2 regions of the Pseudomonas sp. KB-10 genome follow, and region 2 is predicted to be linked to the other one. Evidence: predicted binding sites of a transcription regulator. Region 2 holds the regulator's gene; the other holds the start of a gene.
The links. Region 2 encodes FliA, which starts transcription of late flagellar genes. Its sites were predicted from a motif close to CTAAAGTTTNNNNNNNNNNNGCCGNTAA; they were not measured.
Positions count from the first base shown of each region.

Region 1 (4,330 bases), on a different contig from region 2:
GGAAGTGGCGGACTAGACTCTTCGGGCGCTCCGTCAGGAAGCATCAAGCGGCGTTACGGCAAAGGAGAGAGCACCATGTTCGAACCCGGTCACCTTCATCGCAGCAATCCGCCTGGTCTGGGCGGACAACCCGGTTACAGCATCGATTTCTATTATGAGGTTCGCAAGGACCCGCGGGAGGGGCCGATGCTGCACGGGCGTCTGGTCGGCGAGATCGACGGCAAGGCCTTCGAGGAGGTCTTTGACATGCACCGCGATACCGCCTTCAACTTCGCCAGCGTGATTTCCCGTCTGGTGGCCAAGCACGGCTTGCCACCCAACCACAGCCCGATCATGCGTGCGCATGCCGAATACGACGCGATTTTCGAGGACATCCGCGCCCAGTTGCATGCCGCACCGGGAGAAGCGGTGGACCTCGACCATCTGCAGCGCGACGGCCTATAGACGACCTCGAGGGGTTTTGCAGGCGAAAAAAAACCGGATTCCAGGATCCGGTTTTTTATTCGCGGGCTGTGTTTCAGGCAGCGACGAAACCTGCGGGGTAGGCGAGCGATGCCTGACTGCTCTGCACTTCGGCGATGGTTTCGCGAACTACCTGCTTGGCCAGGCAGGCGCACTTGCCGCACTGGCTGGCGATGCCCAGCGTGCCGCGTACTTCGCGGTAGCTGCAGCAGCCTTCATAGACCGCTTCGCGGATTTGCGTATCGGTGACACCTTCACAGAGGCAGACGTACATAAGCAAGGCTCGTCTTGGTAGTTCTGTTCGATGGGTCGGATACTAATGTTAATGAGAATGCTTGTCAAAGATCGATTGCGAATGCTCGCATCTCCTGACGAACGGTGTATGAGACCGTTGCGCAGATATGAAAAAACCGGCCTTGGCCGGTTTTTCATTGAATGGTGAATGCGCCGAGGCTTACTGATCGAACTCGTCCCAGCCGCCCATTTCCTTCCAGCGGTTGACGATGCCGCAGAACAGCTCGGCGGTTTTCTCGGTGTCGTAACGGGCCGAATGCGCCTCCTTGCCATCGAATTCGATCCCGGCGGCCTGGCAGGCCTTGGCCAGCACGGTCTGACCGTAGGCGAGGCCGGCCAATGTGGCAGTGTCGAAGCTGGAGAAGGGGTGGAAGGGGTTGCGCTTGATGCCGCAACGCGCCACCGCGGCATTCAGAAAGCCCAGGTCGAAGCTGCTGTTGTGGCCGACCAGGATCGCGCGCTTGCAGCCGGCCGATTTGATCGACTTGCGCAAACCCTTGAAGATTTCTCCGAGGGCATGCTCTTCGCTCACCGCCATGCGCAGCGGATGATCGAGCTTGATACCGGTGAACTCCAGCGCCGCCGCTTCGATATTGGCGCCTTCGAAGGGCTCGATACGGAAGAAGTGGGTGTGATCCGGATAAAGAAAACCGCTCTCGTCCATGGCGATGGTGGTCGCGGCGATTTCCAGCAGGGCGTCGGTAGCACTATTGAAGCCGCCAGTCTCGACATCCACCACCACCGGCAGGTAGCCGCGAAAGCGCGCCGCCATGGGCGTGCGCGGGCCGGAGGGCAGGCTGGGTTCGAGTTCGTCTTCGTAGTTGTCTTCGCTCACGCCTGGCCCTCCAGCAGTTTCCAGCGCAGGGTTTCGCCGGCACGCAGCGGTACTACGCTGTTTTCGCCCAGCGGCAGGCTGGCCGGTACGGTCCACTCATCACGTACCAGGGTAATGCTGTCGGTGTTGCGCGGCAGACCGTAGAAGTCCGGGCCGTGGAAGCTGGCGAAGGCTTCCAGCTTGTCCAGGGCGTTGCGCTGCTCGAAGGCTTCGGCGTACAGCTCGATGGCGGCATAGGCGGTGTAGCAGCCAGCGCAGCCGCAAGCCGCTTCCTTGGCGTGCTTGGCGTGCGGCGCCGAGTCAGTGCCCAGGAAGAACTTGACGTTACCGCTGGTGGCGGCGTCGAGCAGGGCTTCCTGGTGTACGTTGCGCTTGAGGATCGGCAGGCAATAGAAGTGCGGACGAATACCGCCAACCAGCATATGGTTGCGGTTGTACAACAGGTGGTGGGCCGTGATGGTGGCGCCGACGTTGGCCGAGGCCGCCTCGACGAACTGCACTGCGTCACGGGTGGTGATGTGCTCGAACACCACTTTCAGCGTGGGGAAGCGCTCGACCACGCGGGTCAGGTGCTCGTCGATGAAGGCCTTCTCGCGGTCGAACACGTCGATCTCGGCGCGTGTCACCTCGCCATGCACCAGCAGCAGCATGCCGACTTCGGCCATCGCTTCCAGCGCCGGGAAGATCTTGTCGATGCTGGTGACGCCCGAATCGGAGTTGGTGGTGGCGCCGGCCGGGTAGAGCTTGGCGGCATGCACGAAGCCGCTGGCCTTGGCTGCGCGCACATCCTCGGGGCTGGTGTTGTCGGTGAGGTAGAGCACCATCAGCGGCTCGAAGCGGCTGCCAGCCGGGCGCGCAGCGAGAATGCGCTGGCGATAGGCGTCGGCTTCGGCGGCATTGCGCACCGGCGGTACCAGGTTGGGCATGATGATGGCGCGGCCGAAAGTGCGCGCGGCGTCGCCGACGGTGTGTGGCAGCACCGCGCCGTCGCGCAGGTGAATGTGCCAGTCATCGGGACGCAGGAGAGTCAGGCGGTCGGACATGAAGGCTTCCAGGCGGGTAAAACGTGGCCGCATGTTAACTGAAAAGCGCCTGCTCGCGCTCGCGCCGACGCGACAATCGCACGCAGGGGTCAAGTTTCCGCGCACCTGACCGATACCCCGTGAGAATGCCCTGAACCGCCGTGGAGCCTGTCGTGCGTGCGCCCAATTTCCTCCTGATCAGCCTGCTGGCTGGCATGCCTCTGTGCCTGCCGGCGCATGCCATCAGCTTCCAGACGCGGCTGGAGAAGGTGGAGTGGACGGTGGAGGGCGATCAGTTCGAATGCCGCCTGAGTCAGCCGATCAGCAACTTTGGCAGCGGCGAGTTCGTGCGCCGCGCGGGTGAGCAGGTCACCTTCCGCCTCAAGGCCCGTGAGCGCTGGATGGGCGCGGGCTCGGCAACCCTGTTGGCGGCAGCGGCGCCCTGGCAGCCGGGGCGCGGCGATATCAACCTGGGCGTTGTCAGCGTCGGTAATGGCGAGGTGCCGTTCAACAGCTCGCAGGAGCAGGGCGCGCGCCTGCTCACCGGTCTGCTGGAAGGGCGCAGCCCGGTGGTGCGCCATCGCACCCTCAATGGCGGCGAAAATCTGGAAGTGCGGCTACTGCCGGTGAAGTTTCACAAAGCCTATGACGATTACCAGGCGTGCACCGCCAAGCTGCTGCCGGTCAATTTCGATCAGATTCGCCAGGCGCAAATCGGCTTTCCCGGCGGGGGCATCGATCTCGACCCAATGGCCAAGGCCAAGCTCGATATCATCCTCGACTTCGTCAAGGCCGACCCCAGCATCAACAGCTTTCAGATCGACGGCCACGCCGACAACAGCGGCAATCGCCTGACCAACCGTGATCTCTCGCGTCGCCGTGCCTTGGCCGTGCAGGAGTATCTGATAGCCGGTGGTATTCCTGCCGAGCAGATCACCATGCGCTTTCATGGCGAGCGTTACCCGCTGGTGCCGAACAACAACGAAGCCAATCGTGCCAAGAACCGCCGGGCGACCCTGCGCCTGGATCGCGTGCCGCAGCCCGAGACGCCGCAGCAGAGTGCTCCTGCTCCCGCCACGCCGCCTGCCGATCCAGCGGGCAGCCGAGCCTCCTGAGCCACTTTGGCGTCGCTTGGTCAACTCCGACTGTCGCACCCCTGTAAATTAAGCCGCTTGGCCAGTAGAATCACCGGTTTTACCGTACAACCCGTGGAGTGATGGCATGGCGGACGTCAAAAAGGTAGTTCTGGCCTATTCCGGTGGCCTGGACACCTCGGTGATCCTCAAGTGGCTGCAAGATACCTATAACTGTGAAGTGGTGACCTTCACCGCCGATCTCGGCCAGGGCGAGGAGGTCGAACCGGCTCGTGCCAAGGCTCAGGCCCTGGGCGTCAAGGAAATCTACATCGATGACCTGCGCGAAGAGTTCGTCCGCGATTTCGTCTACCCGATGTTCCGCGCCAACACCATCTACGAAGGCGAGTACCTGCTGGGTACCTCGATCGCCCGTCCGCTGATCGCCAAGCGCCTGATCGAGATCGCCAACGAGACCGGCGCTGACGCCATCTCCCACGGTGCCACCGGCAAGGGCAACGACCAGGTGCGTTTCGAGCTGGGCGCCTATGCGCTGAAACCGGGTGTGAAAGTCATCGCCCCGTGGCGCGAGTGGGATCTGCTGTCGCGCGAGAAGCTGATGGACTACGCCGAGAAGCACGCCA
Region 1 covers NZ_QYYB01000003.1:24,947-29,276, forward strand. Annotated here, with positions in the region: gene DXK50_RS08575 (DUF5064 family protein) at 76-444, shown strand; gene DXK50_RS08580 (bacterioferritin-associated ferredoxin) at 518-736, opposite strand; gene rnt (ribonuclease T) at 917-1,591, opposite strand; gene pyrC (dihydroorotase) at 1,588-2,634, opposite strand; gene DXK50_RS08595 (flagellar protein MotY) at 2,787-3,728, shown strand; gene DXK50_RS08600 (argininosuccinate synthase) at 3,835-4,330, shown strand, end outside.
Region 1: a site for FliA is predicted at 2,723-2,750, ahead of DXK50_RS08595 (flagellar protein MotY). Genes of this name have one in related genera too.

Region 2 (4,330 bases):
AAACCGGTGATTCTGCTGGTGGCCGGACCGGTCCGGGCGATGCTGTCGCGCTTCGCGCGGCTGGCGGTTCCCAGCATGCATGTGCTGGCGTACCAGGAAATTCCGGACAACAAGCAGGTCACCATAGTCGCTACGGTTGGCCAGAACTGAGGTAAAGGGTCATGCAGGTCAAACGCTTCTTCGCCGCCGATATGCGGACCGCCATGAAACTGGTGCGTGACGAACTGGGCGCTGATGCCTCGATCATCGGCAATCGTCGCGTCGCCGGTGGCGTCGAGCTGACTGCCGCGCTGGATTACCAGGCGCCGGCGCCGGTACGTCCGAACCCGGCGCTGGAAGCCGAGCTGCGCAAGACCCAGGCGCGCATCGCCAGTGCCCAGGCCGAGCTGACCACCCGTGCCGAGCAGGATGCCGGCAAGGACCGCCAACTGTTTGCCAACGAATCCCTGCTGGCGCCCGAGTTGCCAGCGACGCCGGTCAAGCCGCAGCGCCCGGTCGAGGCCGTTGCACCTGCCGCACCGTCGGTCGATCCGCGTGCGCTGGATGCCATGCGCTTCGAGCTCAACGGCTTGCGTGAGCTGATCGAAGTGCAGCTGGGCTCCATCGCCTGGGGGCAATTGCAGAGTCGCCGTCCGCAGCAGGCCAACCTGTGGCGTCGCCTGCAACGCATGGGACTGTCTGCCGAACTGTCGCAGGCCTTGCTGGGCAAGGTCGCTGGGGTCGCTGAGCCGCGCCAGGCCTGGCGTATGTTGCTGGCGCATCTGGCGCATGCAATCAAGACGCCCAAGGTCGAGCCGCTGGAAGAGGGCGGGGTGATCGCGCTGGTCGGTCCGGCCGGCATGGGCAAGACCACTACGCTGGCCAAGCTGGCCGCACGCTATGTGCTTAAGTATGGCGCGCAGCAGGTCGCTCTGGTGAGCATGGACAGCTTCCGTATCGGCGCGCAGGAGCAGCTCAAGACCTTGGGGCGTATCCTCGGCGTGTCGGTGACCCAGATCGACCCCGGTCAGTCTTTGTTGCAGGCTTTGGCGCCGCTGGCCAAGAAGCGCGTGGTGCTGGTCGACACCGCCGGCCTGCCGGGTAACGATCCGGCGCTGCGTCTGCAGCTGGAAAGCCTGGCCTCGGCACGCATCAACGCGAAAAATTATCTGGTTCTGGCGGCAACAAGTCAGAGCCAGGTGCTCAAGGCCGCCTACCATAGTTATAAGCGTTGTGGCCTCGCAGGCTGCATACTGACGAAACTGGACGAGGCTGCGAGTCTGGGAGAGGTTTTGGGTCTGGCTATAGGCCAGCAACTGCCGGTAGCCTATGTGACAGACGGGCCGCGAATTCCGGATGACCTGCAAGTGCCGCGCAGCCATCAGCTGGTCAGTCGTGCGGTAGGGCTGCAGGCTGCCGAGGAGCCGAGTGAAGATGCCATGGCGCAGATGTTCGCCGGCCTCTACCACAACCCGGCGCAGCGAGCCGGCTGAAGCGGCGAGAGTGTTGCACCCTTTCGCGTTACGCGAGAGTGAACGGCCTTCTGGTCAAGTCGAAGTTAGACAAGGTGTAGAGAGAACATGGGTATGCATCCCGTACAGGTGATCGCGGTGACCGGCGGCAAAGGTGGCGTCGGCAAGACCAATGTGTCGGTGAATCTGTCCATGGCCCTGGCCGATCTCGGCCGTCGGGTGATGCTGCTGGACGCCGACCTGGGGCTGGCCAACGTTGACGTGCTGCTGGGGTTGGCGCCCAAGCGCACGCTGGCCGATGTCATCGCGGGTGAGTGCGACCTGCGTGATGTTCTGCTGCAGGGGCCGGGCGGCATCCGTATCGTGCCGGCCGCATCCGGCACGCAGAGCATGGTCAGCCTTACGCCGATGCAGCACGCCGGCTTGATCCAGGCGTTCAGCGATATCAGCGAAAATCTTGACGTGCTAGTGATCGATACCGCTGCCGGGATCGGCGATGCGGTGGTCAGCTTCGTTCGTGCCGCTCAGGAAATCCTCGTGGTGGTATGCGACGAACCCACTTCGATCACCGACGCGTACGCCCTGATCAAGCTGCTCAACCGTGATCACGGCATCAGTCGCTTCCGTGTTCTGGCCAATATGGCCCACAGCCCGCAGGAAGGGCGCAATCTCTTTGCTAAGCTGACCAAGGTGACGGATCGCTTCCTTGATGTCGCCCTGCAGTACGTCGGTGCCGTGCCCTACGATGAATGTGTGCGTAAAGCCGTGCAGAAACAGCGCGCAGTCTATGAAGCCTTCCCTCGTTCCAAGTGCGCTCTGGCGTTCAAGGCGATTGCCCAGAAGGTTGACACCTGGCCGCTGCCGGCCAATCCCCGTGGCCATCTGGAGTTTTTCGTCGAGCGTCTGGTGCAGCAACCGACCGCAGACTCGGCCGTATGACAGCAGCCTCTGGACTTCGTATGTACAACAAGGCGCAGGCGCAGGACTCCCAGCATCAGCTGATCGAACGCTATGCCCCTCTGGTCAAGCGCATTGCTTATCACCTGCTGGCCCGTTTACCGGCCAGCGTGCAAGTCGACGATCTCATTCAGGCGGGCATGATCGGCCTGCTCGAAGCCTCACGCAAATACGACTCCGGCAAAGGTGCCAGTTTCGAAACCTTCGCCGGTATTCGTATTCGTGGCTCGATGCTCGATGAGGTGCGCAAGGGCGATTGGGCGCCGCGTTCGGTGCACCGCAACAGCCGTATGGTCAGCGATGCCATTCGCGCCGTTGAAGCGAGAACCGGGCGTGACGCTAAAGATCAGGAAGTTGCGGCCGAACTCCAATTGAGTCTGGAGGATTACTACGGCATTCTTGGCGACACTTTGGGCAGCCGCCTGTTCAGCTTCGACGACCTGTTACAGGACGGCGAGCATGGCGGGCTGCACGAAGACGCCGGGCACACCCACCTCGAACCTTCGCGGGACCTCGAAGACGAACGCTTCCAGGCGGCCTTGGCCAACGCCATCGCCGGCTTGCCGGAGCGTGAACGTCTGGTGCTAGCGCTGTATTACGATGAAGAATTGAACTTGAAGGAAATCGGTGAAGTGCTGGGGGTTAGCGAGTCGCGCGTGAGCCAGTTGCACAGTCAGTGCGCGGCGCGTTTGCGCTCGCGGCTGAGTGAATGGCGCGCTGGCTGAAGGCGGCGTACTCGCAGGCAGAAACGGTTTCATGATTAAAGGACGTAGTTGCGAGCGCAATACGTTTGGGACTGTACGGAGGTCGACTTGGACAAGAACATGAAAATCCTCATCGTTGACGATTTCTCGACGATGCGACGGATCATCAAGAACCTCTTGCGGGACTTGGGTTTCACCAACACCGCGGAAGCCGATGACGGGACTTCGGCGCTGCCGATGCTGCAAAGCGGCAGCTTCGACTTTCTGGTGACCGACTGGAACATGCCCGGCATGACCGGCATCGACCTGCTGCGTGCCGTGCGTGCCGATGAGCGTCTCAAGCACTTGCCGGTGCTGATGGTGACCGCTGAAGCCAAGCGTGATCAGATCATCGAGGCGGCCCAGGCCGGCGTGAATGGCTATGTGGTCAAACCCTTCACCGCCCAGGTGCTGAAGGAAAAGATCGAGAAGATCTTCGAGCGGGTCAACGGCTGATGCCAGCCGCGAGGGTGCTATGGAACACGATGACTCCACGCTGGGTGACCTTGAGTCGACCCTGAAAAACAACGCCCGCGATCTGGTCGACAGCCTCGAACAAGGCAATTTCGGCGCCGCGGTGCAACTGATCAACGAGCTCAACAAGGTCCGCGACCGCGGGCTTTATCACGAAGTCGGCAAACTGACCCGTGAGCTGCACAACGCTATCGTCAACTTTCAGCTCGACCCGCGTATGCCGCATGCTCAGGAGCTGTCGCAGATCGCCGACGCTACCGAACGCCTGAACTACGTCGTGACCATGACCGAGAAGGCCGCCAACCGGACCATGGATCTGGTCGAGCAGAGCGCGCCGCTGGTCAATGACCTGAGCGACGAGGCACACAGCCTGAGCGTCGAATGGGGCCGCTTCATGCGCCGCGAAATCGGTGCCGATGGCTTTCGCGAGCTGGCCAAGCGTGTCGAGCTATTCCTCGCCCGTAGCGAGCGAGACGGCGCCAAGCTTTCCGGCCACCTCAACGACATTTTGCTGGCGCAGGACTATCAGGACCTTACCGGTCAGGTGATCAAGCGTGTCACCCAGCTGGTGACCGAAGTGGAAAGCAACCTGCTCAAGCTGGTGCTTATGGCCAGCCAGGTCGACCGTTTTGCCGGCATTCAGCACGACCACGAAGTGCTGCGCGCCGAACAGGAAAAATTAAAAGAACCATCGCGGGGTGAAGG
Region 2 covers NZ_QYYB01000002.1:129,791-134,120, reverse strand. Annotated here, with positions in the region: gene flhA (flagellar biosynthesis protein FlhA) at 1-150, shown strand, start outside; gene flhF (flagellar biosynthesis protein FlhF) at 162-1,472, shown strand; gene fleN (flagellar synthesis regulator FleN) at 1,560-2,390, shown strand; gene fliA (RNA polymerase sigma factor FliA) at 2,387-3,133, shown strand; gene DXK50_RS05605 (chemotaxis response regulator CheY) at 3,233-3,607, shown strand; gene DXK50_RS05600 (protein phosphatase CheZ) at 3,627-4,330, shown strand, end outside.